DNA from 2 places in the Caproicibacterium argilliputei genome. Region 2 is predicted to be linked to the other one. Evidence: predicted binding sites of a transcription regulator. Region 2 holds the regulator's gene; the other holds the start of a gene.
The links. Region 2 encodes NrdR, which represses ribonucleotide reductase genes. Its sites were predicted from a motif close to CACNANATNTNGTG; they were not measured.
Positions count from the first base shown of each region.

Region 1: PXC00_RS00215 (anaerobic ribonucleoside triphosphate reductase) is a predicted target of NrdR. The motif match lies at 2,260-2,273, and genes of this name have one in related genera.

Region 1 covers NZ_CP135996.1:45,338-60,415, forward strand. The annotation lists gene PXC00_RS00215 (anaerobic ribonucleoside triphosphate reductase) at 1-2,075, opposite strand, end outside; gene PXC00_RS00220 (winged helix-turn-helix transcriptional regulator) at 2,453-2,842, opposite strand; gene PXC00_RS00225 (epoxyqueuosine reductase QueH) at 2,829-3,479, opposite strand; gene aspS (aspartate--tRNA ligase) at 3,558-5,333, opposite strand; gene hisS (histidine--tRNA ligase) at 5,693-6,994, opposite strand; gene mgsA (methylglyoxal synthase) at 7,150-7,554, opposite strand; gene PXC00_RS00245 (P-loop NTPase) at 7,619-8,362, opposite strand; gene PXC00_RS00250 (peptidoglycan D,D-transpeptidase FtsI family protein) at 8,517-10,601, opposite strand; gene mreD (rod shape-determining protein MreD) at 10,695-11,210, opposite strand; gene mreC (rod shape-determining protein MreC) at 11,207-12,121, opposite strand; gene mreB (rod shape-determining protein) at 12,219-13,232, opposite strand; gene dut (dUTP diphosphatase) at 14,026-14,466, opposite strand; gene PXC00_RS00275 (U32 family peptidase) at 14,463-15,078, opposite strand, start outside.
Region 2 covers NZ_CP135996.1:1,362,086-1,377,163, reverse strand. The annotation lists gene PXC00_RS06675 (glycosyltransferase) at 1-737, shown strand, start outside; gene PXC00_RS06670 (DUF421 domain-containing protein) at 907-1,521, shown strand; gene PXC00_RS06665 (DUF4363 family protein) at 1,518-1,898, shown strand; gene nrdR (transcriptional regulator NrdR) at 1,954-2,433, opposite strand; gene PXC00_RS06655 (sugar phosphate isomerase/epimerase family protein) at 2,496-3,344, opposite strand; gene PXC00_RS06650 (asparaginase) at 3,400-4,380, opposite strand; gene PXC00_RS06645 (hypothetical protein) at 4,511-4,945, shown strand; gene PXC00_RS06640 (ATP-binding cassette domain-containing protein) at 5,052-6,959, shown strand; gene PXC00_RS06635 (HPr family phosphocarrier protein) at 7,011-7,250, opposite strand; gene mtaB (tRNA (N(6)-L-threonylcarbamoyladenosine(37)-C(2))-methylthiotransferase MtaB) at 7,428-8,711, shown strand; gene PXC00_RS06625 (glycoside hydrolase family 10 protein) at 8,712-10,010, opposite strand; gene PXC00_RS06620 (DUF1294 domain-containing protein) at 10,093-10,380, shown strand; gene leuS (leucine--tRNA ligase) at 10,429-12,840, opposite strand; gene rsfS (ribosome silencing factor) at 12,877-13,236, opposite strand; gene yqeK (bis(5'-nucleosyl)-tetraphosphatase (symmetrical) YqeK) at 13,241-13,822, opposite strand; gene nadD (nicotinate (nicotinamide) nucleotide adenylyltransferase) at 13,822-14,427, opposite strand; gene PXC00_RS06595 (YhbY family RNA-binding protein) at 14,485-14,793, opposite strand; gene ligA (NAD-dependent DNA ligase LigA) at 14,826-15,078, opposite strand, start outside.

The sequences.
Region 1 (15,078 bases), 1.3 Mb from region 2:
AAAGCGTCCAGATTTTTGCAGGTGTCGCCGTCCAACTCAACATAGGAGATGTGTCCGGCATTGGTCATTGCATGGTACGGCGCTTCGGTGCGGATCTTTTTAAATGCGCTGATGGGGTAGTACACTGGCACATGGAAAGAGTTCGTGTAGTAATCGCGGTCGGTAATGCCGGGCAGAATGCCGTACTTTACTTTGTCGATTTTCACGAACTGTCCGGAAAGCCCCTCAGCAGGTGTGGCAAGCAGGGTAAAGTTCAGGCCGGTTTTTTCGCTTTCGTCATCCATACGTTTGCGCATATGACCGATGATTTCCAAACCGAGTTTTTGGCTTTCTTCGCTTTCCCCGTGGTGCTTGCCAACGAGTGCAACCAGTGTTTCTGCAAGACCGATAAAGCCAACGGAAAGGGTGCCGTGCTTTAAAACCTCCGCGACACTGTCATTCGGGCCAAGCTTTTCTGAGTCAATCCAAACACCCTGCCCCATCAGGAAGGGATAGTTGTAAACCCTTTTGCTGCACTGAATTTTAAAGCGATGCAGCAGCTGCCGGATGCACAGGTCAATGCGTTCGTCCAGAATCTGATAGAACTTTTTCACGTCGTGATGCGCCTCAATGCCGATGCGCGGCAGATTGATGCTGGTAAAACTCAAATTGCCGCGGCCGCAGGTGACCTCTTTGGTGCGGTCGTGTACGTTGCCCATGACGCGGGTACGGCAGCCCATGTAAGCAACTTCACTGTTGTAGCTGCCATCGTAATACTGCAGGTTAAACGGCGCATCAATAAAGCTAAAGTTCGGAAACAGCCGCTTGGCACTGGTTTTCATTGCCAACTTAAACAAATCGTAATTCGGGTCGCCAGGATTGTAATTGACACCCTCTTTGACCTTGAAAATCTGAACGGGAAAAATCGGCGTTTCGCCGTCGCCCAGACCTGCATCCGTAGCTTTCAGCAGGTTGCGCATCACCATGCGTGCCTCGGGGCTGGTGCAGGTGCCGTAGTTAATGCTGGAGAACGGAACCTGTGCGCCGGCGCGGGAATTCATGGTGTTCAAGTTGTGAATCAACGCTTCCATGGCCTGATAGGTGGCTTTGTCGGTTTCTTCCCAGGCAGTGTGTGCCGCAAAGCGGTGTGCGGCGTGCGCCTGCTCTTCTGTAATTTCCTGATAGCCATTTTTGCGCTGATGTGCCGGCAGCAGTGCGACAAGCTTTTGTTCTAGCACATCGCCGTTGTCCATGAAAATGGCGGCCTGCAGTTCGTCGTGCAGGTACGCGGCAAGCGCTTCGGCATCTTTTTCCGACATACCGAGGGCAGCTTCAAAGTACAGCGAAAGCCCTAGTCGGTACATCTTTCGGTAGGTTTTTTTAACGCCCGGCTCCATGGAATAGTCAAAGTTCGGCACAGCCTGTCCGCCGTGCATTTCGTTTTGGTTTGCCTGAATGGCGATGCAGGCAAGCGCCGCGTAGGAGCGGATGTCGTTCGGTTCGCGCAGGGTGCCGTGGCCGGTGCAGAAACCGTTTTTGAACAGCTTGAGCAGGTCTATCTGGCAGCAGGTTTCTGTCAGCATATAAAAATCTTCGTCGTGAATGTGGATGTCGCCGTTCAGATGGGCGGCGGCAATGTCTTTGGGCAGCACATAGTTGTTGATGAAGTATTTGCTGCCCTCGCTGCCGTACTTCAGCATGGTACCCATGGCAGTGTCGGCATCGATATTGGCGTTTTCACGCTTCAGATCCACATCCTTGGCATCGCAAAAGGTCAGTTCCTTGTAAATATTCATCAGGTCACCTTCGGCCTGACGGATTTTGTTGTGCTCTGCGCGGTACAAAATGTAGGCTTTAGCGGTTTTCGCGTAGTCCGCGGCAATCAGCTTGGCCTCTACCACATCCTGCACCTGCTCAACGGTGGGTACTTTCCCTTTTGGCAGAGCAGCGATGATGGTGTCAACCAGTTTCTTTAAATCCATTTCGGTAATTTTTTCATCCTTGACGGATTGGTTTGCTTTGGCGACGGCATTAGAAATTTTCTGCGAATCAAATGCAGCCAATTCCCCGCTGCGCTTACGGATTTGTTTATACATCGTGAGGGTTTCTCCTTGTCTGACGGGCAGCCAAAAGAACTGGCTGCGGGAAGTATTCCGGTGGATGAACCGGGAAAAGCAGCTGTAAGCTTTGCTTTTCCCCTGACGCTGAGCCTATTGTAGCACCGTGCCCATCGATTGTCAAACAAAAAATACCGCATGTAGACATGATGCGGTTTCACATAACTACATATAGTGTATAAGAATCCGACGGTTTTCTAACTGTCAACAGAGTTATCCACCGTTTCCGACACGCGCAGGGCGCGAAATGACGGCGATTCTTCTGGTTTTCCACACTTTTCAACCAGTTATCAACAGGTAGCGGAAACGTATAAAAAAAATATTTAAAAAACACAAGCGGTAGTGTTTTGAAAGCTTCACAGCTGTTTTGCCCAAGTGCACAGCAAAGCGGCAGCTTCCAGTGCGCCGGCGGCTTTTTCTGTCATGTGATATTCCACGCGCGGCGGAATCTGCTGAAACTGCTTGCGCTCGGCCAAACCGGCGGCACAGAGTTCCCGCAGGCTCTGGCTGAGCATCATGTCGGTAATGCCCGCGACACTGCCGCGGATTTCGCTGTAGCGCAAGTCCTTTCCGCTTCCCAGGGCGAAGAGAACCCGCAGCTTCCACTTGCCGCCAACCGCCTCCAGTGCGCGGCAGAGCAGTGCATCCTGTTTTTGTGCGGGGAGCGCTGTGAGCGGCGCGGGGGCGGTGGGCTGTTCCCGCAGGCGTTTTTTGCTTTTCTTTTCTTTGCTTTTATCCTTTTTCAAGGCTGCAATCCCCCTTTCGGCGCTGTTCGGCCTCTGTCTGTGAATAGATGCACCCGCAGTAATTTTGCCGGTACAGGCTGTACTGGCGGGAAAGTGCGATGCTGCGCTGGTAACCGCCGCGTTTTTTAAAGTCTGACGGCAGCCACCGCACGCCAGCCTGCTGCGCAAGTTCCAGCCCGATTTCATTGAGCTTCTGCGCGTTTTTGTGCGGACTGATGGAAAGGGTTGTGGTAAACCAGTCAAAACCGCCTGTTTTTGCGGCGGCAGCTGCTTCGGTTAGGCGCAGTCGGTAGCAGGCAAAGCAGCGCTGCCCGCCCTCCGGCAGGGTTTCCATTCCCTTTGCCATGGCAAAGAAGCGCTCTGGGTCGTAGCGCCCCGCTAAAAAGGAAACCGGCGCCGGCAGCGGCATTTCCTGCAGCAGGCGCTGTACCTCCTGCACACGTTTGCTGTATTCTTCTTTGGATGTAATATTCGGATTGTAGTAAAAGAGGGTAATATCAAAAAAGCGGGACAGATATTCCAGCACATAGCTGCTGCAGGGTGCGCAGCAGGCGTGCAGCAGCAAACGCGGGTGGCAGTTTTCCGTCAGGTTGGTTACTACTTTATCCAGTTCCAGCTGATAATTTTTTTTCATCATGTGGGCTCACCTCCTGTCAGGTTTTATCGCGAAAAAAGCCGCGCGGTTTTTGCGAACGCGCGGCTTTGGTGTTAAAATTTATTCTTTTGCAACGGCGATGCTGAGATCTCGCAGCTGCTTTTCATCCACCACATCCGGTGCGTTGGACATCAGGTCTGCAGAGGAGGAAACCTTCGGGAATGCAACCGTGTCGCGCATATCGTCAATGCCCAGCAGAACCATGACCAGACGTTCCAGCCCCCATGCCATGCCGCCGTGCGGCGGTGCGCCGTACTTCAAGGCGTTCAGCAGGAAGCCGAAGCGGCGTTCGGCGTCTTCCTGCGCAAAGCCGAGTGCTTTCAGCATCCGCGCCTGCAGCTCAGTGTCGTGGATACGAATGCTGCCGCCGCCGGCTTCGTAACCGTTGATGACCATATCGTACGCAATGGAGCGTACTGAACCGGGGTCGCTTTCCAGGCGGTCCAAATCTTCCGGATTCGGCATGGTAAAGGGGTGGTGCATTGCCATCCACCGTCCCTCTTCCTTGCTGTACTCAAACATCGGGAAGTCGGTAATCCACAGCAGGCAGGGTTTGGATTTGTCAATCAGGTCAAAGCGGCGCGCCAGCTCGCAACGCAGTGCGCCCAAAGAAGCGTAAACCACGCTGTTTTCATCACTTGCCACCAGGAACAGCACATCGCCCGGCTGGGCATCCAGCGCGGTGCGGATGGCCTGTACTTCCTCCGGTGCAAGGAATTTCTCGTAGCTGCTGGTTTCCTTGTCCGCCAGACGAGTCCACGCAAGGCCTTTTGCACCGTAGGATTTTACCCATTCACCCAGTTTGTCAATTTCCTTGCGGGAAAGGTCATTTGCCTTGCCTTTGAGGTTAATGCCGCGCACAGAGCCTTCTGCCAGTGCACCGCGGAATACCTTAAATTCGGTATTTTTAACGCAGTCGCTGACATCGTGCAGTTCCATGCCGAAGCGCAGGTCGGGCTTGTCCGAACCGAAGCGGTTCATGGCTTCCTGCCAGGTCATGCGGCGCAGCGGTGTGGGGATGTCCATATTCAGCAGGTCTTTGTAAGCTTTTTTGATGAAGCCTTCACCAATGGCCATGACATCTTCCTGCTCGACAAAACTCATTTCAAAGTCAATCTGGGTAAATTCCGGCTGCCGGTCCGCGCGCAAATCCTCGTCGCGGAAGCAGCGCGCAACCTGCATATAGCGGTCAAAGCCGGAAACCATCAGCAGCTGTTTGTAAAGCTGCGGACTTTGCGGCAGGGCAAAGAATTTTCCGCCGAAAATCCGACTTGGCACCAGGTAATCACGTGCGCCCTCCGGTGTGGATTTGATTAAGTCCGGCGTTTCAATTTCCAAAAAGCCATTGTCGTCAAAGTAGTCATGTGCTGTTTTCACAATGCGGTGGCGGGCAGTGAGGATTCGCTGCATATCCGGACGGCGCAGGTCAAGGTAGCGGTACTTTAAGCGTGTTTCATTGGAAACTTTTGAGTTTTCTTCAATAGCAAAAGGCGGCGTTTCGCTCTTTGCCAGGATGCGCAACTCGGTAACGGCCAATTCAATGTCGCCGGTCGGCAGATCCGGATTCTTGCTAGTACGCTCGCGTACGGTGCCGGTTGCCGCCAGAACGAACTCGCTGCGGCAGGAAAATGCTTTTTGGAACACCTCACGGTCGGTATCCTCATCAAACGCAAGCTGCATAATGCCGCTGCGGTCCCGCAGATCTATGAAAATCAGCTGGCCTAGGTCACGCTGATGCTGTACCCAGCCGCAAAGAGTCAATGTTTTTCCGGCATCGGACAAACGCGGCTCGCCGCAGTAGCAGCTTCGCTTTAGTCCGGTCATAAATTCTGCCATAATGTGCCTCCAAAGAAAAATATAAAAATATGAGAAATGTAAATGAACATAATGGAATGGTCATGCGGTGTGTGCAGTTTTCACATACGCTTGTTTACGCTTCCCTTTCAAACGCTCCACCGGAGCATTTGAGAGGCAGACGACAGCAAACTTTTTCACTCGGGCTTGCAGCCCGAACCTGCTTCTCTTACAAAAGGTCGTGGCGGGCTTCGCCCCCACACCCCCAGTCGCTTTCTGAGAAAGCGACGGAAAGCAACCTGCTCGGAGTGCTGCATTGACGTTGACGCAGACTGTAAAAGAAGCGAAAGCACGCTCCGTGAGCTTCAGCACACCGCCAGCGGGGGCTCCCCGCGTGAGCTTCAGCACACTGCCAGCGGGGGCTCCCCGCCCGCCGCATCCAGGGCGGCAAACTCTGTTGTGAAAGTTTCGCCCAACGAAATTTCTACCTTTTCACCGGTTTCCATGTTTTTGACCTGCGCTTTCCCGGACGAAATTTCATTATCGCCGAGAACCATGCTGAACCGCGCACCAATCTTGTCCGCATATTTCATCTGTGCCTTGAGACCGCGGCCAAGGTCGTCAAATGCCGCCGCAACGCCGCAAGTGCGCAGCGCGCTCGCCAGCGTCAGGCTCTTTAACCGCGCGGCATCGCCAAGGCTGGCAAGGTACAGGTCACATTTTTTCGGTGCGGGGAATTCAATTCCCTGCGCTTCCATCAACAGAAGCAGACGGTCCAGCCCAAGGCCGAATCCAAGCGCCGGCATCGCCGGACCGCCCAGTTCCTGCACAAGACCATCATAGCGTCCGCCGCCACAGACAGTTCCCTGGCTGCCAAGGTCGTTGGTTGTAAACTCAAAAACTGTGCGCGTGTAGTAATCCAGTCCGCGCACAATGCGGTCGTTGACCTGATAAGCAATCTGCAGCGCGTTCAGCGCTTCCTTTACTTTTTCAAAGTGTGCCTTGCAGTCATCGCAGAGATAATCCAGAATGGACGGTGCGTTTTCGCCAATTTTGTGGCAGGTTTCTACCTTGCAGTCCAGCAGCCGCATAGGGTTGCGATCCAGCCGGGAAAGGCAGGTTTCACAAAGCTGGTCTTTATACTGCCCAAAGTATTCCTGCAGAGCCTTGGTGTACGCCGCACGGCAGGTGGGGCAGCCGATGGAGTTCAGTTCCAGTGTCAGATTTTTCACACCGAGCCGGTGGAATACAGAGTCCGCAACGGAAATCACTTCTGCGTCAGCCAGCGGGTCTGCGGAGCCGTACATTTCCACACCAAATTGGTGCAGCTCGCGCAGGCGGCCCTTCTGCACCTTTTCATAGCGGTAACAGCTGGTTTCATACCAGAATTTCTGCGGCAGTGCAGCAGCATAAAGTCCGTGCTCCAACAGGGCGCGGGTTGCACCCGCGGTGCCCTCCGGACGTAGGGAAATGGAACGGTTGCCTTTGTCCAGGAACGTGTACATTTCTTTTTGCACAACGTCCGTGGTGTCGCCTACGCCGCGCTGAAACAACTCGGTATGCTCGAAAACCGGCGTGCGTACTTCGCCGAACCCGTGCAGGGCGGCCTCCTCGCGCAGAACCTGTTCGATTGCCTGCCACTTTTCGCTTTGCCCGGGCAAAATGTCCTGTGTGCCGCGGGGCACCTGTGTAATCAGTTCCATAGTCATTCCCTCCTGTATTCTAACCTGCTCATTATAGCATATTTACTGTGCAAAGAAAAGCCGAACGCGGTGGGTTTCGGCAAAAAGACGAGCCGCCTGCAGGCAGCCGGAAAAGACTGCCTGCAGGCGGCTCAAATACTTTTTTAAAAGAACGCTCAGCCCTTGGGGTTGAGGATGTTGCGCCAGTCAAGGTCGCCGCGCTCCAGACCGTGAATCAGCACTTCCGCCGTAGCGATGTTGGTGGCAACCGGAATGTTGTGCATATCACAGAGACGAAGCATATTCATATCATTCGGCTCGCTGGGCTTTGCAGTAAGCGGGTCGCGGAAAAACAGAAGCAAATCCACTTCATTGCAGGCAATCCGTGCCGAAATCTGCTGGTCGCCGCCCTGGCTCCCGCTGAGGAACTTCTGAATCTGCAGGCCGGTTGCTTCGCTGACCAGCTTACCGGTGGTGCCGGTTGCGCACAGATCGTGCCGGCTGAGTACACCGCAGTAGGCGATGCAGAACTGCACCATCAATTCCTTTTTTGCGTCGTGCGCAATCAGAGCAATGTTCATGAAACGGAATCCTCCTTCAAGGGAAACTCTGCGTAAAAGCAGAAAGTCTATGTAAATCAGATAATCATAATTTTTGCAAAGGCGGAAGCGGAACGTTGCGCCCCTCCAGCCGCAGGGCAAGCCGCGCAAACGCCAGCGCCGCGGGGCAGTCTTTTGGCGGCAGACCGGTTACCGCCGCGGCGCGCAACGCGCTGTCTTCCGGTATGACGGCAATCAGCTGAATGCCGGTGGCGTCAATGACCGCGTCCAAATCGCTGAAAAAATGTGCTTGCCGGAAAAACGCGGCGGAAAATCGGTTGATAGCAAGCCGTTGTTCCGTAATGCCGACTTCCAGCAGCTGCCCGCGCACTTTAGCCGCAGCTGCCGCGCTGACACCGTCTGGCGTGGAAACCACCACCGCGCGGTCTGCTGCCGCGCACGCGCTGCGGAAACCGGTGCCCAGCCCTGCCGGGCAGTCAATCAAAACATGGTCGTAATGCCGCGCCAGTGCTGGTACCAGCTGCTGCATGACACCTGTGCTGACCAGATCCTCTTCATGCAGTGGTGCCGGCATTAAAAACAGCCCGTCCATCAGCGGACTTGCGTAAATGGCTTTTGCCGGTGAGGCAGCGCCGGAAACGACATCGGATAGGTCAAAGACACGGCGCTGAGAAACCCCCAGCAGCATATCCAGGCACCCAAGCCCCGCGTCGCAGTCCAGCAGAAGCACCCGCCTGCCGCGGGCTGCCAGCGCCAGACCCGTATGGGCGGTTGTGGTGGATTTGCCGACACCGCCTTTTCCAGATGTGATGACCGTTACTGCTCCCATGCTTATAACCTCATGTTCATACTAACACAATCGCTCTAAATAGTCAAAGATTTTATTGCACCTTTTTGTTTCTTTGTCAGAAATGCACAAAAACAAAAAGTCGATTTTGATGAAGCAAAGTCCACAAAAAAGAAAAGGGTATTTGCCGCGCGGCTCAGTTGGTCTTTGCTGTAGAGCTGGTTCCGGAAGACTGATTTACTTTAAAGTAGGCGTCATAGATGGCTTTCGCTACGTTTTGGCTGTATTTTCCCTTTTGACCATGCTCAATGACAACCGCAATTGCAATTTGCGGATTGTCATACGGTGCAAACGTAATGAACGTGGTGTTGTCAGCCTGGCTGGTTTCCGCGGTACCGGTTTTGGCGGCAACAGCTATGGGGTACTGCCCGAACGTGGAATAAGCAGTGCCATGCGGGCTGGCGCACACATCGCGCATCCCTTCTTTGACAAGATCCAGATTTTTTTTGGAAAGGAAGCTGTAGCTGCTGTTGTCGGTATAAACCTTCGGATTGGTGGTGGAGATGGTCTTTTTGCGGCTGTAATCGGTGACATGGTCTACTAAATGCATCTGCTTGCGGGTGCCGTCGTTGGCGATGGTTGCCACATAGGCTGCGAGCTGTGCCGGCGTAAATTGGTTGTCACTCTGCCCGATAGCGGCCTGAATCGTGTCTTCCGGCGTCCACTCGCCGCCGGAAACCTTGCGTTCTGCCGGGCCTGCCAGTGTGCCGGTGCTTTCCGCGATTTCCACGCCGGTGCTTTCTCCAAGGCCAAGCTTTTTCGCGTAAACGTTCATATTGGCAATTTTTGTATAAAATCCGGTTTCAAAGAAGAAGATGTTACAGGACTGCTCCAACGCGCGCGTTAGGGAAATCGGACCGTGATTTCCCTCACACTTCGGGGTGTAGCCGTTGCTTTCAAAGCGGCGGTAAATGTGGTTGCAGACAAAGGTTGTATTTTCGTTGATAATACCTTCCTGCAGGGCGGCAAGCGCCACCGACGGCTTAAAAATAGAGCCGGGGGTGTAGGCGCTGCCGAATGCACGATCCATCAGCGGATGGGTGGAGTCACTGAGCAGTTTGTTGGTGTAAGCCGTGTCAGAAGGATACTTTGCCAAGTCATACGACGGGTAAGAGGCCGCCGCCAGCACGGAAAAATCCTTGACGTTCAGCACGACAACGCCGCCGCCGTTGCAGAGCGGCTGTGCCGCGTGCGCCGCTTTTACGTTTTCAGCAAGGGCCTCGGATGCCACTTTCTGCAGGTTCGAGTCAATGGTCAGGTAAACGGTCTTGCCGTTTACCGGCGCTTTCAGCACCTTTTCGTCGGTCACGGTGCCGGAAGAGTCCAATGTCAGGCTTTTCTGGCCTTCCGTGCCGCGCAGTGTGCTTTCCAGCGCGCTTTCAATGCCGGATTTGCCGATGCGGTCGTTTAGGTGGTAGCCTTTCCCCTTTAGCTTGTTATATTCCTCTTCGGAAATGGCACCCATGGTGCCAACTACCTGCGGAATCAGCGTGCTGTTGGGATTTTCGCGGGTGGTGGTGACTTTGGCGGTCACGCCGGGCAGGCTGTCGCTGTTTTCGCTGACGATTTCAACGGTTTCGCGGCTGACATTTTCCGCAAAGGTGTAAGGGGTGTTCAAGGAATAGTCAAATCCCTGCAAGGTCATGGCATAACGCACAGACACCACCTTGCGCAAATCGGCCTTGCTGTAGCCTGCTGTGGGGTTGTCGTTTTTGGAAGATTTTTTAAAGTACATATCAATGAGATCCTGCATACAGGTGGGCGCGTTTGCGTAGTCGTTGACGCCCAGCATACTTTTGGACTTCAAATACTTGATGTCATCTTCCGCATTTTGCTTAAAAACATAGTTTCCCTTGCTGTCCATAATGATCGGCAGGGTGTCCAGCCACTTTTCACCGCGCTTTTCCATTAGGCGAATCAGCCGCAGAATGGTGGTGTTTTCGGTTTTCGAGGTCATGTAGGCGTGGTCAAACTGCAGGGAATAGCCGGTTTTATTGGTGGCCAGCCCCACGCCGTTTTTGTCCACGATTTCGCCGCGGTTGGTCGGCATGGTGACCAGGGTATTGCTGCTTTTGTCGGCTTCCTGCACAGCGGCGGCGCCCTCCAGAATCTGCCACTGAAACAGGCGGGCAATAAAGACGGCAACCATCAGAAGCGACACCGAGGCGCACACAACGTAACGCCCCATATTCGTATTTTTCTTTCTCGGACGGCGGCGCATGGGCAAAACCTCCTAAAGCGGGAGCTGATATCCCGCGGCAGTAGACAGGTAAAGCGGAGCCTGCGGTTCTGTTCAGCCGCAGGGCGCGGCGGATTACCCGACCGGTTGAATCCGCAATGCAAATAAACGGTTCAGTGCGTAAATCGGGAATACAAGCAGTACAGAGTAAATAAACCGCGGCAGGTAGTGCTGCACCAGAGCGTAAGCAGGGTCGCTGTACCCCATGGCGACATACGTAATCAGCCACTGCAGCAGAACCGCGAGCCCCATGGTGATGCTGCAGGTGACAAATGCGGTGATGATGTTAGTTTGCAGCAGGTCGCGTGCAAGATAACTGACCGTAAAGCACACCACTGCCAGAATAATAGCGTGCAGCCCCAGCACGCTGCCGTCCATGCCGGAATCAATCAGCAGACCGCAGAAAATGCCGAATGCGGTTGATTCTGTCTGGGGTTCAAACAAAGCAATGGTAACCGCAACCGGAATCAACAGGACAGGGCGCGCGTGGCAGATTTCCGGCAGCACGCCGGGGGCTTCTTGCAGCACAAACAGCAGCAGGATTTCAACGGTGTAGGCAAGGTAGCGCAGAAATTTACTGTGTTTCGTCATTTGGATGCCCCGCTTGCTGTGGAAGAACTGCTCTGACTGGCAGCTTCCTTGACCGCTTCCGTTTTTCCTGCGAAGTCGGTGATCACCATGACATCACGTACCTTGGTGGGATCAACGTACGGTTTGATTTCCGCGTAAAGGGAAACATCGTACGGGCTGTTTTTTACAGCCGTAACCGTGCCCACCGGCAGTCCGCGCGGAAACTTTCCGCCCAGACCACTTTCCACAGCCAGCCCGCTTGTGATAATCTGGTCACCTGCTTTGACGGTGGTGCCATTTGCCAGGTAGCCCATCTTGACCAATCCCTGGTCAGCCAGCTTCAAGTCGCAGCTCAGCACGCCAGTGTCGCGGTTTGAGGTGTCGCGCACACCGAACTGTGCGCTTGCATCCATGATGGTGGTTACTTTTGCGGAAAGAACATTTACATCGCTGACCCAGCCGACCAGCCCTGCCGAGGTAATGACCGGGCAGTCCTTGGTGATGCCGGAGGTAGAGCCTTGGTCAATGGTGAAGCTGCCGAACAGCGAGTTCGGGTCGCGTGCAATGACTGTTGCGGAAAGCAGCTGGTAATCCTTGTGCTCGTTTTTAATGCCCAGAAACTGTTTGTACTGCTCGTTTTGCTGCAGGGCGGAGTAATAATTGGTCAGCTTCTGGTTGAGCTCATTTACCTGCTTGCGAAGTTTTTGGTTTTCCGACTGCAGTTCTTCCTTACTTTCGGTAATATTTTGTACGCCGGTTTCCGCTTTTCCCGTCACAGCAGAGAAAACCCGCTGCATCGGCATGACAACACTGTTAATCAGGTTGCTGACCGCGCCCGGGCCGGCAGTGCTGGTGTACAGCACCAGACTGAAAAGAAGAAACAGAACCACGATGAGTCCCTTGAATTTTTTTGTTTGAAAGAACCGGTTCACAGGGAGCCTCCTTCATCCGGCTGCCCGCGGTATGCGCGGGTTCGGTTGCTTGTGCGCAGACGTAGCAGAAAAACACGAAAACGGAGAGAAACCGTGCTCATTCTTCTGCGGGTTCGGGTTTTCGAATGTTGTGCGATCCTTTTTCCAAATATTTTCCGGCACCGTTGACAACACAGTCCAGAGGGTCTTCTGCCACCTGCACCGGCAGGCCGGTTTCCTGGTGCAGCAACGGCGCAATGCCGTGCAGCAGCGCGCCGCCGCCGGTAATGGTGATGCCGTGGTCAATGATATCGGCGCACAGTTCCGGCGGCGTCTTTTCCAAAGTCGTGTGAACAGCTTCCACGACTACCTGCAGCGGGTCAGAAAGTGCCTCGCGGATTTCCTCGGCGGTGATCGTGATGTTTTTGGCAAGACCGTCAACCAAACTGCGGCCTTTAATCTGCAGGGCGGCGTTAGCGGTTTCTTCGGTGGGGTACGCCGAACCAATCTGGTTTTTGATTTCTTCGGCGGTCTGCTGGCCGATGAGCAGGTCATACTTCTTCTTTATATAATGAATAATAGCCTCGTCAAACTTATTGCCTGCCACGCGGACGCTTTCGTACGCGACAATGTCGCCCAGAGAAATGACAGCGACCTCGCTGGTGCCGCCGCCGATGTCCAGTACCATAGAGCCGACCGGCTCGTCCACCGGCAGGTTCGCGCCCATGGCGGCGGCCTTTGGTTCGGGAATGAATTCCAGTACATGGGCGCCGGCTTTGTCGATGGCGTCGTCAACGGCCTGCCGCTCCACTTCGGTGACGCCAGAGGGAATGCAGACCACAATATTTGCTTTGGAAAAACGGCCGGTCTTCGCGGCCATATGAATAAAATGCTTGAGCATGGTAGCGGTGATTTCAAAGTCGGCGATGACACCGTCTTTCAGCGGGCTGACCGCTACAATCGAGCCGGGGGTTCGGCCAATCATGTCTTTGGCTTTGCTGCCGACTTCCACAACGGCATCGGTGCGCACATCCACAGCCACAACGGACGGCTCCCGCATAATAATGCCCCGGCCTTTCATGTAAGCCAGTGTGTTGGCAGTGCCGAGGTCAATGCCGATTTCTTTCGCCATAGTTGTATTTTACCCCTTTCGGCGCGCAGGGCGCGTGATGGATTCTATTTATTATACAACGAATACAATAACAGTACAAGACAGGCGGGTGCAGCTCTGCCCTTTGCCGTAATTGCTCGAAGTGCTGCGTTTATGTTGACGCAGACTGTAAAAGAAGCGGGAGCGCACCCCGTGAGCTTCAGCAAGTGCGTGCAGGCTCAGCCTGCTCGGAGTGCTGCGTTTATGTTGACGCAGACTGTAAAAGAAGCGGGAGCGCGCCGCGTGAGCTTCAGCAAGTGCGTGCAGGCTCAGCCTGCTGCTTTGTTTCAAATGCTCCACCGGAGCATTTGAAAGGCAGACGGCAGCAAGTCTTTCACTCGGGCTTGCAGCCCGAACCTGCTTTGCATTCTAAGACCTTGGGGCTTTGCCCCAAACCCTACCGCCCTTGAAAGGGCGGGCGGAACTTTTGCTGAAAGGGCTTCGAAGCGCTGAGTCCATTTTGACGCAGACTGTAAAAGAAGCGAGAGTGCGCCGCGTGAGCTTCAGCAAGCGCGTGCAGGCTCAGCCTGCTGCTTTGTTTCAAATGCTCCACCGGAGCATTTGAAAGGCAGACGGCAGCAAGTCTTTCACTCGGGCTTGCAGCCCGAACCTGCTTTGCATTCTAAGACCTTGGGGCTTTGCCCCAAACCCTACCGCCCTTGAAAGGGCGGGCGGAACTTTTGCTGAAAGGGCTTCGAAGCGCTGAGTCCATTTTGACGCAGACTGTAAAAGAAGCGGGAGCGCGCCCCGTGAGCTTCAGCAAGTGCGTGCAGGCTCAGCCTGCCTGCCCGGTGGAGCCGAAACCACCCTCACCGCGCTGCGTTTGCGGCAGCTCTTTCGCGGCGACCGGCTCCGGCAACAGAATCGGAACGACCAGAAGCTGTGCAAATCGTTCGCCGGGCTGCAGAATGTATGCTTTGTCGCCGACGTTGCACAACCCTGCGGCCAGTTCGCCACGATAGTCGCTGTCAATCACACCTACACTGTTGCTCAGCGTAATGCCGTGCTTCACACCAAGTCCGCTGCGCCCGCATAAAAGACCGACAGTTCCTTCCGGCAGCGCTACGGCAATGCCGGTCGGTACTTGATACAGCTGCCCCGGCAGCAAGGTAAGCGGTTGCTCCAGGCAGGCATATAAATCCAATCCGGCAGAACCGACGGTTGCACGGGTGGGCAAAACCGCGTTTTCCCGCAGCTTTTTTACAGGTAAATTCATAAAACACCTCGATAAGAAAGACCGCGCGTCAGCTCTCCGGTAAACGGCTTGTCCGCAAAGGCCAGCCGCAGAATCTTGGCGCGCTCCTCGTAAGTTTCTGTGGTAAAGAACAGCGTGCCGAAGTCCTGCCCGTGCAGTTCATGCATTCGCCCTAACAAGGAAAGCGGCACGCTGTTGAGTACCTCGCTGCACCCGCCGAAACACTGCACCGGAAAGGAAATCCCCTTGCGGTCGGTTAAATCCTGCGCGGTTTCGCAGGCATGACAGCCGCCACCGTTTGCAATCGGGCAGTTGCGCGTCAGCATGAGCGGCAGGCGGCCGTAAATCAACAGACCGCGCGGCAGCGCGCCGCCCAGCGCGTTCGCCTGCTGCAGCGTCAGCTCGAAACTCAGCTCTGTGTCGGTAAGACCAAATTCAGTATACCAATCCAGCGCGGCAGAGTTTGTCACATTCAAAGAAAAGCCGCCGTGCAGTGTAAGCCCCAGCTCGCGCGCAAGGCCGGCACTGTTGAGTGTGCCTGCCCAAACGTCCCGAAAGCCTGCTTCTGCGGCCTGCAGCAGCAGGGTACGCACCGCTTCTTCCGTACCGAACATACCGCGCGGCATTTCCAGA
Region 2 (15,078 bases):
AAGAGCGGCAGTCCAGCGGTTTCCTGCCGCTGCGGCCGTACCTTTTAAAAAGTCTGGACGCCGTCTACCCCTGCAGTCAGAATGGAACGAAGTACATACAGAATCATTGGCCCGGATTTGAGGAAAAAGTGCATACGGCATACTTAGGAACACAGGACTACAGTTTAGGCCCTGCCCCACAGACGGATTCATTCCATATTGTCAGCTGCTGCCACATTGTTCCGCTAAAGCGAGTAAACCTACTGGCGCAGGCACTGTCCCAGCTGCAGGACAGTGGTTTGAACCTAAAATGGACACATATCGGCGGCGGGGACGGATTGGAAGACCTGCGCAGCTATGCGGCGGAGAACCTTTCTTTTATGGATGTGGATTTGCACGGGGCACTGCCCAATGAGCAGCTGATGCAGTTTTACCAGTCTACTCCGGTCAACGTGTTTGTCAACACAAGCAGCAGCGAGGGGCTGCCGGTGTCCATCATGGAGGCGGCTTCCTTTGGAATTCCGGCGATTGCCACCGACGTTGGCGGCACGGGGGAATTGGTCAAATCTGACAGAACTGGCTGGCTGCTGTCGGCAGACTTGACACCGGAAGTGCTGGCTTCAACCATTCTGGAGGCTGCAAAACAGCCTGCTGACACAGCCGCCGCAATGCGGAATCGCTGTCGAACGCTTTGGGAGCAGCAGTTTAACGGCGTCAAAAATTTCACCGCTTTTGCGGAAAAGCTAAAGCCGTTTTAAAGAAAAGAATAGATAAAAGCAGGGCCTGCAAATCCGCAGGGCCTGCTTTTTTATGAAAATGTATGTTTTCATTTTTTGTACAAACACTATCTGACGGTGATGCAGTGTGACAATTTCGTTTATTCGCACCCTGTTGCTATATATCCTGATTATAGCGGCGGTCCGTCTGATGGGGAAACGGCAGATCAGCGAACTGCAGACCAGCGAGCTTGTCGTTACCCTGCTGATTTCCGATATTGCGGCCATTCCTATGCAGGACAGCGGTCAGCCGCTTGTAAGCGGCGTGCTGCCGATTGCCGTTTTGGTGTTCTGCGAACTGTTTGCGTCTTGGTTCATGATGAAAAGCGGCAAGTTCCGAAAAATCATCTGCGGCAAGCCCATTATCATTATTCTGGACGGTGTCATTCAGCAGCAGGAAATGAAAAAGCTGCGCCTGACCACAGAGGATCTGTTCGAGGAACTGCGGGAAAAAGATGTCTTTTCCCTGAAAGATGTTGCTTACGCCATTGTGGAAACCAATGGACGCATCAGCATCATTAAAAAGCCCGACCGAGAGCAGCCAACCGCCGGAATGCTCGGCGTTGCGGTTCCCAGCAGCGGCATCGAAGCTGTTGTGATCAGTGACGGGACGGTCAGCAGAACTTCCCTGCAGCTCTGTGGAAAAAGTCAAAAATGGCTGGAGGGAATTCTGCGGCATGAGCAGGTCAATTTGGCGGATATTTTTTTAATGACCGCCAATACTAAAGGCGAATATCAAATTATTCCGCGGGAGGAAACGCTATGAAACGCATGGCAGCGGCGGTGGTTCTGCTGGCCGCTTCTTTAGGGCTCTGCTTCGCTGGCAGCCACGTTACGGCAAGGTTGACAAATCAGCTTGACGGCACACTTTCCGATGCCCGCACAGCGGCGCTGCAAAATGACCGAAAAACCGCTTACCGGCTGAGTCTGCAGGCAAAAAAGGATTGGGAAAATGCCCATGAAACGCTCTGCACCTTTCAGCCGCACAGCAGGTTGGAATCCGTCGACCAGACTCTGGCAACCCTGCCCGACCTGGCAAAGGCTGAGAATCTGGAGCAGTTTGCAAGCGAATGTGCCCGCGGCGAAGTGTTGGCCAAAAACCTGCGCGAAGGGGAGCTGCCGCTTCTGCAGAATATTCTATAAAACAAAACACAGCCGGTACAGCAGAACACGGAAAAATTCTGCTGTACCGGCTGGTTTAGTGTTTCGATGTCTGCTGGTTCTGCCGCGTCTGAATAATCTCATTTAACTCATCCAAAAACGTGTTGATGTCCTGAAACTGACGATAAACGGATGCAAAGCGCACATACGCCACCTCATCAATGGCTTTGAGCTTTTCCATAGCATATTCTCCGATTTTGGAGGACTCCACTTCCCGGTCCAGAGAATTTTGCAGGTTCGTTTCAATTTCATCTACCAGACGTTCCAGTGTTGCCAGGGAAACCGGACGCTTTTCGCAGGCACGCAACAAACCGCGCAGCAGCTTGCTGCGGTCAAAGGCTTCCCTGGATTTATCTTTTTTAATAACGATAACCGGAACTGTTTCAATCACCTCATAAGTCGTGAAGCGCTTTCCACATTTTAAACATTCCCGTCGGCGGCGAATGCGCTCTCCCTCATCCGTTGGCCGGGAATCAATAACCTTGCTTTCTTCGTGCCCGCAAAAAGGACATTTCATAGCATCACACCTCAAAATTCCGTTTCCGTTGAAAATCCTGCTGGCTTTTGTTAATTATTTAATTATATCATGCTTTCGGAATTTTTTGCAACTGTTTTGCCATCTGCCTGTGTTTGTTTCTGAAAAAGGCGCTGATAACATTCCACTACTTCTCTGGCTTCAACCAATTCCGACTCAGCCCCAAAGCTGGAACGGTAAACTTCAATCATACAATCACCGGAAAAGTGCTGTACGGCGAGCTGCCGCATGAGCTTCGCGTAATCCATGGTTCCGCGGCCAGGCAACAGACACGACTGACCCGGCCGGTTGTCATTAATGTGCACGTGTACCAACTGCTCCCCCATGGCAGCGCAGGTTTCAAATGGGCTGAAGCCTGCCCGCACCGACTGCTTGACGTCCAGAACAAAAGCACAGTCATTTTGCAGATAAGCGCGCATATGCCGCAGAAAGTCCGGTTGGCTGCTGCGAAACAGATTTACATTTTCCTGCGCCGTTGTCACGCCAAAAGTCCGCCCTGCTTCTAAAAGGCGGTGGTAATGTGAAAAGTAACTTTCTTCCGTCATATCCGACACTTTCTCAATCCGCTGCCCGTGCAGCACCAGCAGCTGTGCCCCCAGCAGGCTGGCTGCCTCAAAGTAATGTTTGTAAAACTCCACGGTATCTTCAAAGCGGCGTTCATACCCGGAAAAAAGCAGTAGGCTTTCGTAGCCGGATGTAAAGGGATGTACGCTGCGCGCTGTAGCGCCATACTCATTCAGCATCCGTGCAAGTCCCTTTACATACGTCGGTTCCAACTCTCGAAATGTATTGAAGAAAAACTCAAAGTGCCGAAATCCGAGTTTCAAAAGCTTTTCCAAACCTTTTTCCAGCAGTTCCGGATACAAGCACGCAGTCGAAATGCCAACCTTCATCAGAGATTCCTCCTATGGTTGTTGCTTATGGCAGTGTTATACGTCCTGCAGCAGTCTAACCCCACAGGATGTCATGGTTGATTGTTGTGTAAAACAGTTTTCGTACGCGCTGCGGCTCATGCGTCTGTGCCAAAGCCCACATCAATTTGGTGACGGTGGATTCCAATGTCATATCATAGGTTTCCAGCAGACCGAAGCGCTCTTTTGCCCGATGCCCCACCTGATAAACAGCCATGTCGCTTCCTTCATGCGGCACTTGTGTGGCTACAACAATCGTTTTGCCCGCTTCAGAAAGCTGCGCAAGCGCCTCTCCGTACAGGTCAGGAACACCGCCAACCCCGTAGCTTTCAATAATGAATCCATCGCAGAGCTGCCCCACTGCGGAGAAAGCCGCCGCCGGCAAACCGGGCGTCAGCTTCAAGGCGGAAACACGTGTGTCAAGCGAATCTGAAAATTCCGGTTTGCCTTCCGCAGGGAAATGCATATACTTCACAATGCGCCCATCGCGGATAACTGCCAGCTCCGGAAAGTTAATGCTGGAAAACGCATTGTAGCTTTTCGAGCGGATTTTGCGCGCCCGGGTACCGGCAATTACACGTCCGCCAAACACAATGCATACGCCCGGCTCCCCTGCGCTGGCCCAGCGCAGACTGTCTTCCAGATTGGTTTTGGCATCGGTGACGTCCATATCAATCGGTTTCTGCGAGCCGGTGACCACAATCGGCTTGGCGGAACCGCGAATCAGATAGGAAAGCGCTGCAGCTGTGTACGCCATGGTGTCGGTTCCATGGCAGATGACAAAACCATCATAAGTGTCATAACACGTACGCACCGTATCCGCAATCAAAAGCCAGTGCTGCGGCTGAATATTCGTACTATCCAAGTTGAGCACCTGCCGGGTATCTATTTGGCAAAACGCCTGGGCTTCCGGTACATAAGAAAGCAGTTCTTCCGGTGACAGCTGCGGAACCAGACCGTCGTTCGTTTTTCGCGACGCGATGGTTCCCCCTGTCGCAATTAGCAAAATTCGTTTCATAAAGACCCTTTCGTCTGATATTCGTACCTGAAAATTTTTCAATTCCATTTTATTATAACACAGAAAAAGAAAGCCTGCACGGTTATCCGTCTGCCTGACAGGGCACACTAAGCGCAAAGGGGGATGTGCGATGCACGGCGAAAATACGGAAATTTTAACAGAAGTCTATAAAGCAAGCGAAATGGGCCTTGCGGCGACGGAAATCCTGCTGCCAAAGGTGCAGGATGCCAAAATGCGCAGGCAGATTCAAAGTCAGCGGCAAACCTATGTGTCCACTGCCGGAAAAGCCGCGCGGATGCTGCAAAAGAAAGGCGCGGCACCGGATGCCGGAAAGCGGCCGGTGCAAAAGGCCATGCTTTGGGGCAGCATTCAGATGAACACTCTGGCAGACAGTTCTTCCCAGCATATTGCGGAAATGATGATTCAAGGCACCACCATGGGCATTGTTGACCTGCAGAAGCGGCTCAACGAACTGCCAAAAGCTGACAGTGACTCCCGCCGGATTGCAGAGAATTTTTTAAAAGACCAGCAGCAAACCATCGATGAACTCAAGCATTTGCTGTAAACTTGCTTTTGCCGCTGGGTTTCAGTATAATAAAAAGACAGGTCCGCAGGGTCCTCCCTAAATTCAGAAAATCTGGCGGCAGATTTACATATTGGAGACGAAACGAATGGCATTACTCAGCACCAGCAACTTGGAAAAAAGCTTCGGCACGGATGTGATTTTTCACGGTGTGTCCTTTGAAGTGCAGCAAAACGATCGGATTGGTCTGGTCGGCGTCAACGGTTCCGGTAAAACCACGCTTTTTAAAACACTGACCGGTGAGTACACGCCGGATGCCGGAAATCTTTATCAGGCTAAAAACACCGTTTTGGGATATATGGAACAGCACGTTTGCCGGGACTTAGACCGCACCGCCTATGCGGAGGTTCTCACGGTTTTCACCGATCTGCTCAACATGGAAAAAGAACTGAACGAACTTAACAATGCTGTCACCGCCCAGCCTACCGACGCTTTGATTGAGCGGCAAACCCTGCTGAATGAGCAGTTTGTACAGAGCGGCGGGCTGACGTTTCGTTCCCGTGCGCGTAGTGCGCTGCTCGGCCTTGGCTTCACAGACGAACAGATGGGACAGGTTGTCGGCGTGCTCAGCGGTGGGCAAAAGGCGAAGCTGCAGCTTGCAAAGATGCTGCTTTCCGGCGCCAATCTGCTGCTGCTGGACGAACCAACCAACCACCTGGACATTCAAAGCGTGGAATGGCTTGAGGACTTTCTGCGCGGTTGGAGCGGTGCATTTCTGGTCATTTCCCATGACCGTTACTTTCTGGACCGGCTCTGCAGCCGAATCTTTGAACTGGAAAATGGGCATCTGACAACCTACAAAGGCAGCTATACCGCATTTCAGGAGCAGAAAGAGCTGAACGAACTTTCCGTACAAAGGCAGTATGACAACACCCAGCGCGAAATTAAGCGCATGGAGGATATGGTTACACAGTTTCGCCGCTGGAACCGCGAAAAAAGTATTCGTAAGGCTGAAAGCAAAGAAAAAGCCATTGCCAAGTTGGAAAGCACGTTGGTCACGCCGGAAGCAAAGCAGGCTTCCCTTTCCTTTCAATTTCCAGTGGCGCAGCGCAGCGGCAACGATGTGCTGCAGGCAGAGGGGCTTTCACTTGCGTTTGAAGGACGCACCCTGTTTCACAATGTAGAGATTTCCCTGCACCGCAGTGAGCGCGTTTTCCTACTGGGTCCGAACGGCTGCGGAAAAACCTCACTGTTTAAAACACTACTCGAACAGTACCAGCCTGCTGCGGGAAAAGTACGCTTTGGCGCCAATGTCGACATCGGCTATTACGACCAGCTGCAGACCGGCCTGCATATGGAAAAGCGTGTGATTGATGAAATTTGGGACACATACCCCAAAATGACGGAAACCGAGGTGCGCTCTGCCCTTGCTATTTTTCTGTTCCGCGGGGATGATGTCTTTAAACCGGTTTCAGCGCTTTCCGGCGGAGAGCGTGCCCGTGTGCTGCTGCTCCGTCTGATGCTCAGTCAGGCAAACTTCCTGCTTTTGGACGAGCCGACCAACCATCTGGACATTGCCTCTAGCGAAGCACTGGAAAATGCCCTGCAGAACTATGAGGGAACCCTGTTTATCGTTTCGCATGACCGCTATCTTATCAATAAGCTGGCCGACCGCATTTACTGGCTGACGCCAAACGGCGCGGTTCCTTATGTGGGCAGTTACGATGCATTTCTGGAGCAGCGAAAAGCACAGCAGGCTCTGGCCGAAGCACAAAAGCAGGCAGCAGCGCCAAAAGAAAATGCCTATCAGCAGCGGAAAGCACAGCAGGCTGCTCTGCGAAAACAAAAAGCGCGCCTGCGCCATGTGGAAGACCGGATTGAAGAGCTGGAACAGCAGGCAGAAACCTTGAACACGCAGCTTTCTGACACAGCGGTCGCCAGTGACTATGAAAAAGCATTGGAACTGACACAGCAGCTGGACGATGTACGCCAAGAAAGCGACGCCCTGATGGAAGAGTGGGAAACGCTTTCGCAGCAAACAGTGGAAAATGCCTAGTTGTAAGGAAGCGGGCATCAAAAAAGAGCCTTGCGGCTCTTTCCTTCTTGCTTATTCCTCAGTTTTCGGCTGGAACGCCTTGAGCTTTTCCAGGAAAGCCCCCGCTTTGTCCGCTTCCACCTCAACGGTGACCGGCTGACTCAAATCCAAGCTGAAAACTCCCATAATGGACTTTGCGTCAATCTTGTACTTCGAATTTGTCAGGTTGACTTCAAAATCACATTGGTTGGTCAGGTTGACAAAGTTGCGAACGTCTTCAATGCTTGACAGCATAATTTGAGTAGTATACATTTCCTTTCCCTCCAGATAAATTACTTTTGTTCCGCAAGTTTTCCGCAAAAATGCACTGATTGCGAATGAACGAGAATATCATACAGCAGTTTGACAATGTTTTCAAGTGTCCATTTATGAATAATTTACAAACTTCATCCTGTTTCTTCACATTTGCCAAAGAAAGAAGGATCCCCCATGAAAGTTTCAGCCATAACGCTCGGCTGTAAGGTCAATCAATACGAAACACAAGCCATGCTCAGCCAACTGGAGCACACCGGCTTCACAGTATGCGATGGACCTGCTGATGTGGTTCTCATCAATTCCTGCACGGTTACCGCGCAGAGTGACCACAAAGTCCGCCAGACGCTGCACCGCGCTCGCCGCGATAACCCAACCGCGGTTCTGGTACTGACCGGCTGTATGCCGCAGGCGTTTCCGGAGCAAGCCGCGGCGCTTGCGGACGCAGACATTGTGCTGGGCAACTCCAACCGTGCCGCTTTGACAGAACAGATCCTCCACTATCTTTCCACGCATCAGCGTATTATAGACATTGAACCGCACAGTCAAAAATTTGAATCCATGCAGGTAACAAATTTTCACGAACGTACACGTGCTTTTGTGAAAATTGAGGACGGCTGCAACCGCTTTTGCTCCTACTGCATTATTCCCTACGCACGGGGGCGTGTTCGCTCAAAACCCTTGGCAGACGTGCGCACAGAACTGCAGGCGCTAGGGAAAAACGGGTATCGGGAAATTGTGTTAACCGGCATTAACCTGCCAGCCTATGGGCAGGATCTTGGCTTGACCCTCTGTGACGCCGTGGAGGTCGCCTGCAAAATTCCGGAAATTGCCCGTGTGCGGCTTGGCTCTCTGGAGCCGGAGCAGCTTTCTCCGCCGGTCATTGCCCGCCTTGCGGCTCAAAAAAAACTATGCCCACAGTTTCATCTATCCCTGCAAAGCGGCTGCACCGCCACGCTCAAGCGCATGAACCGTCACTACACGGCAGATGAATACCGCATGATTATTCAGAACTTGTGCGCCGCATTTGACAATGCCGCCATGACAACGGATATTATGGTCGGCTTCGCAGGGGAAACCGAACAGGAGTTTCAGGAAAGCCTGCAGTTTGCCAGAGAGATTGCCTTTGCAAAAGTCCATGTCTTCCCCTATTCCCGCCGCCCCGGAACTCGTGCCGCAGAACTGCCCGGTCAAGTTTCTAAAGCCGAAAAAGAACGCCGCAGCCATTTGATGACTGCGGCAGTAGAAGAAACGCGCGCCCGCTTCCTGCAGCAACAGGTCGGGCGAACGGAACCGGTTCTGTTTGAACGCCGCCGTACATCCGGCGGATTTGAGGGGTATACGCCCAATTATACGCCGGTGCTGACAGAATCCGCAGAAGATCTGTCCGGTCAAATTCTTCCGGTCAAAATCACCGAGGCATCTGCTGATTTCTGCAAAGGCGTTCTTGCAAATTTCTAGTTACTGGAACAATTTCATTACGTTCTGTACTTCCTCCTTTCGATTCTGCGAAATCAAATCATCATAGGCATAAAACATAAAGCCATCGCATTTCTGGGCACGTCCGGTTTGAATCTGCCTGGAAATGATATCGACACTGTTTTTCCAGGAGCCGCTGTCCACATCAGTATCTGTCTTGTAAAGCCCAAGGCCAAAGTACAGCTTGACATTCTTTGCGGTCACAAGGTTTTTCCAAGTCTGCACAGCAGTTTCATAGGGCAGAATGGGGTTGTCATAATTATAATAAAGCTGGGGGCACACATAGTCCACGTATCCCTGTGCCTGGCACCATGCCGCCGCATCCGCGCCGATTTTTCGGTCGTTGCTCAAATTTCCCTGCGGCGAAACCCCGAAAACCGCTTTCGGGCGGTTTTCTTTTACAGCACGGTAGGTGCGCGAGATTAAATCATTGATATTGGCGCAACGCCAGTCTGCAAGGGAAAGCGCTTCCCCTTCTTTTTTGCCGGTGCAGTACGCTTGATAAGAGGCTTTGTCAAACGCTTCCCCTTCGTCCGGATAAAAGTAATCATCAAACTGCACGCCGTCCACTGCGTAATTTTTAACGATTTCCGCAACACCGTCCACAATGTACTGCCGCACGCCCTCCCAGCCAGGGTCTAAATATTTTCCGTCCTTATAGGAAACCGCCCAGTCCTTTTTCGCGGTATCGCTGTGAAAAAGATTCCAGGGATTTTTCTGTGCAAGAATGGACGGCACGCCATTTAGTTGAATCCGCAGGGGATTGACCCATGCATGAAACTGCAGCCCTGCCTTGTGCGTAATTTCCACCATATCTTTCAGCGGATCGTAACCGGGATTGACTCCCTGCGTGTTACCCGTCAGACTGGACCACGGAAAGTATTTGGACGGATACATCGCATCGCCGAATGCACGCACATGCACAATCAGGGCATTCATTCCCTTAGCCTTTGCATTCTGCACGATTTGCGTGTATTTTTTGATAAATGCCGCTTCACTTTTATCTGTTTCTCCGCGCATATCCAGTGTGAGGTACGGCACCCAGACCGCGCGCATCTCATTGGCTGACGCAGTAGTGGGCACGGTCTGTGACGCCGCAGTCTTTGCTGCTGCAGATGTGGATGCAGACGCGTCGGCTGTACCGGAAACCTGGCTGGAAATCGCAGCAGCCGGTTTTTCACCGCTGTCCAGCCGATTCACCGCCATGGTAAGCAATACGACGGCAGCCAGCATCAGCACTGCAAAACTCTGTCGGTGTCTGTGGAAAAATGTAATGACCATGTTTTCATCCCCTGTCCATTGTCTTCCTGTATTTTTAGCTCTACGTTCATTATAGAAAACAAGGAAGGAGAAAAAGCGCAAAATGTCATTTTTCTGGAAAATTTCAGTGTGCTATTTTGCCGGAATCAGCCTGCTTTCGGTTTGGCTAACGGTACATGACAAACGCGCGGCTGTCTGCAGGCGGCGACGAACACCCGAACGCACCCTGCTTCTGTTTGCGGCACTCGGTGGCAGTGTGGCCATGTACCTCACCATGCGGTGCATTCGTCACAAAACCAAGCACGCCAAGTTCATGGTGGGGATTCCCGCTCTTATATTTTTACAGATTTTACTTGCCGCGGCTGTTTGGTACTTGAGAAACAGCACATAAAAAGAACCGGTTCCCTAGCAGAAGCAGAGAACCAGTTCTTTTTTAGTTTCATCCCTTCACGACCAGATTGACTAGTTTTCCGGGAACGTAAATTTCTTTTACAAGAGTTTTGTCTGCGATTTCCGCAGCAATTTTTTCATTCGCCTTCGCAGCAGAAAGCACTACCGCCTTCTCACTCTGCGCAGGCAGCGAAATACGCGCACGGACCTTTCCATTTACCTGCACCACAATCTGCGCCGTCGCATCGACACACTTTGCTTCCTCATAAGCAGGCCATGTTTGCTGACACGCCATGCCGCTGCCAAACTGCTGCAGCGCCCATACCTCTTCTGTCACGTGCGGAGCAAATGGGTTCAGCAGCAGCGTAAAGATCCGCAGTTCCTCTTTTGTGACAGCACCGGTGGCGGCAACCTCGTTGAGCAGGGACATCAAGGCGGCAATCGCTGTATTAAACTTCAGATTTTCAATATCCTCGCTGACTTTTTTAATGGTTTTATGGAACGCACTTTCCAGCTCCGGGCGAATCTGCTCTTTTGCTGTCAGAATATCCTGCAGGGCAAAGTAACGCTCAATAAAGCGACGGCAGCCGCGCATACTGGACGTATTCCACGGAGCAGCTTTCTCAAAGTCGCCGATAAACATTTCATACAGACGAAGCGTGTCGGCGCCGTACTCCCGAACCACATCATCCGGATTCACCACATTGCCGCGAGATTTGCTCATTTTTTCGCCGTTTTCGCCAAGAATCATACCATGGCTTGTCCGCTTGGCGTAAGGTTCCGGTGTCGGCACCTCACCGATATCGTACAGGAATTTGTGCCAGAAACGGCTGTACAGCAAATGCAGGGTCGTATGCTCCATGCCGCCGTTGTACCAATCCACCGGCAGCCAGTAGTCCAGTGCTTCTTTGCTTGCAAATGCCTTGTCGTTGTGCGGATCGGTGTAGCGCAGGAAGTACCAGGAGGAGCCTGCCCACTGCGGCATGGTGTCTGTTTCCCGTTTCGCAGGGCCGCCGCAGTGCGGGCAGATGGTATTTACCCAGTCTGTCATTTTTGCAAGCGGAGACTCGCCGTCGTCTGTAGGCTCATAGCTTTTTACTTCAGGCAGGCGCAGCGGCAGCTGGTCCTCCGGCAGCGGCACATAGCCGCATTTTTCACAGTGCACGATTGGAATCGGTTCGCCCCAGTAACGCTGGCGGGCAAAGACCCAGTCACGCAGTTTATAGTTTATTTTTTTATGACCAAAGTCTTTCTCCTCTATATATGCTTTGATTTTCACCTTGGCTTCTTCCACGGTCAAGCCGTCTAAAAAGCCGGAGTTCACCATCACACCGGACGCGCAGTCGGTAAAGGCTTCTTTTTCCACATTGCCGCCCTTGACGACTTCAATCACCGGCAATTGGAATTTGTGTGCAAACTCCCAGTCGCGTGTGTCGTGTGCCGGTACTGCCATAATGGCGCCGGTACCGTACGTCATCAGCACATAGTCAGAAATAAAAATCGGAATCTGTTTGCCATTTACCGGATTTACCGCACAGACACCGTCCAGACGGACACCGGTTTTTTCCTTGGCAACTTCGGCACGCTCAAATTCGCTTTTGCGCGCGGCCTTTGCCTGATAATCGCGAACTTCCGCCAAATTGGAAAGCTGGTCTGCCCAGCGCTCAATGTAAGGATGCTCCGGGGCGATTACCATATAGGTAGCGCCAAAAAGGGTGTCGGGGCGCGTGGTGTAAACGGTCAGCGCATCCCCCGCCGTTGTCTGAAAGTCCACCTCAGCGCCCTCACTGCGTCCAATCCAGTTTTTCTGCTGTGCTTTTACTCGTTCGGGATAGTCGACTTCATCCAAACCGTCAATCAGCTTCTGTGCATAGTCCGTAATCTTCAGCATCCACTGGCTTTTCTCTTTGTGAATGACCGGGCTGCCGCAGCGCTCGCAGACACCCTCCACCACTTCTTCATTTGCCAGCACGCATTTGCAGCCGGTGCACCAGTTAACGTTCATTTCCTTTTTGTAGGCAAGGCCTTTTTTGAAAAGCTGCAGAAAAATCCACTGTGTCCATTTGTAGTAATCCGGATCAGTGGTGTTGATTTCGCGGCTCCAGTCAAAGGAAATTCCCAAGCTCTGAATCTGCTCTTTAAAATGTGCGATGTTTTTCTTTGTCACCTGTGCCGGGTGCACGTGGTTCTTAATAGCATAGTTTTCCGTTGGCAGACCAAAGGCATCCCAACCGATTGGGTACAGAACATTATACCCCTGCAGGCGGCGTTTGCGAGCCACAATATCCAGCGCAGTATACGGGCGCGGATGGCCCACATGCAGCCCCTGACCCGATGGATACGGAAACTCCACCAAAGCAAAGTACTTCGGTTTTTTACTGTTGTTTTCCGCGTGAAAGACGCCGGCCTTTTCCCAGGCATTCTGCCACTTTTTTTCGATTGCATTATGGTCGTATTTCATGCTCTAACCCTCTATTCCTAAAAACTTCCCGAATATTTATTCCTCTGTCAGCAGCGCAGAGATATCTATGGCTTCCCCATCCTGCCACATACGGTCTAAATCGTAAAATTCGCGTGCCTCTTTGGTAAAGACATGAACAATCACGGTGCCGTAGTCCAGCAGAATCCAGGAATTGCTGCGGTAGCCCTCCGTATGGTTCGGGGCGGTACCTGCTTCTTTCAGCTGAAATTCCACCTCATCTGCCAGCGCCTTCACATGGGTGCTGCTGGTGCCGGTGGCCAGGACGAAATAATCCGCCAAACTGGAAACCTGCGTGATGCCAATTAACTTCAGAGCCTTTGCTTTTTTTTGATCAAGAATTTTCACGGCCTTTACAGCCAGTTCTTTCGGTTCCATGCAATCAGCCTTTCTTCGTTGTAATCATTTCCAGGGAACATTCATTGTATGCCGCCAGAGTATCCGGATGAATCGGCACACCATCTTTCGCCAGACTTTCAATGGTATAGGCAAGCTCTGCGTGCATGACTTTTTCCAAGCTTTCCTTTGCCATTTTGCGGAACTGCTTTACGCCGCTGTATGTGCGGTCTGCCGAAATGAAGTCAGCGGTAAAAATAATTTTATCCATCAGCGTCATGTGCGCACGCCCGGTTGTGTGGTACCGAACCGCATCCAGCACCTCAGGGTCGCTGATTCCCAGCACGCGGTGCAGATAAGCCGCACCCAGCATGGCGTGCCATAACTTTGGCGCGTGCAGTTCCACTTCTGTGAGCGTCACGCCATATTCACGCATCCGGCCAAGCTGCTCATCATGCGGAATATCTTTCATGATATCATGCAGGATGCCCGCAAGCTGCGCTTTGTCTTCATCCGCACCATACTGCCGGGCCAACTCACAGGCAGCTTCACTCACACATACGGAATGGTGAAAACGGTAATCCCCCAGTAAAGGGCGAATAATTCTTCTGTACTCTGTAATATCCATCAATCAGGCTCCCCATACAAAGAATGCTGTGCGATGTAAGACTCCACCGCAGGCGGTACCAGTGTGTGCACCGTCTGCTTTTCCCGCACTGCCCGGCGCACCTGTGTGGAAGACACCGGCAGGTAGGAAACATCCCGCACCAATGCTTCTCCGCCTGCCTGCCGGATTTTCACAGCATAAGCAAGCATCTGCGCAAGACCGGATGTGCTGCGCGGCGCGGCACAGATGGTCGCCGAACGCAAAATGCGGATGGGGTCATACCATGACAAAAGCGTCATAAACATATCCTCGCCCGTCAAAAAGTAAAGCCTTGCCTTCGGGTAAAGCGCTGACAGCTGTTCCAGTGTGTCTGCAGTGTAGCTGGGAGACTCTCGGCGTATTTCTAAATCACTGACACGCCAGCCAAACGGTTTGACCGCCAGCCGGCACATTGCAAGCCTGTCCTCTTCGCAGGCAAGCTCTTTTGCCTGCTTATGCGGGGGAACGCGAGTGGGAACCAACAGAACACGCTGCGCCCCGGTGATTTTTTCAAAAGAGGCAGCCAAATGCAGGTGTCCGTTGTGAATCGGATTGAACGTACCGCCATACACCAATATTTTATCCATTGCGTCCCTCCCGTTTCCCGAAATTTTAAGACAAACTGCTATACAAATTCTATTGTATTACTTTTTTGACGCTTTGGGAAGAGTGATTTTCGGTTCTTTTTGGTTTTTTCTGTATAAAACAAAGCGGGAACCAATGACCTGCACCACTTCAGAACAAGTTTCTTGCGCCAAAGTTTCAGCCGCTTCGCGGGAGGAAACCGGGCAGGTCTCCGGCAGAACACGGCCTTTTATCAGCTCCCGCTTTTCTAAAGCGGTGTCTGCCTGATGTGCGATGTCAGAAGAAAGGCCACCCTTGCCCACCATCAAAATGGTATCCAGAGAGTTGGAAAGGCTGCGCAGATAAGCGCGCTGTTTGCTTGTAAGCATAAAAATCTCCTTCTTTTCTGTATTCTTTGTTTTTAGGGCTGCAGCAGCACCTCAAAGTCAGCTTCCGTAAGGACGGGAACCCCCAGCTTCTGTGCCTTGTCCAGTTTACTGCCAGCTGCCTCGCCGGCAAGCACATAGCTAGTCTTCTTGCTGACGCTGCCGGTCACTTTGCCGCCAAACTGTTCAATCAGAGCCGTAGCTTCTGTGCGTGTTCGGTGTGAAAGTGTTCCGGTCAGCACAAATGTTTTTCCGGCAAAGCGGCTGTCCGTCACCTGCAGGCTGCTT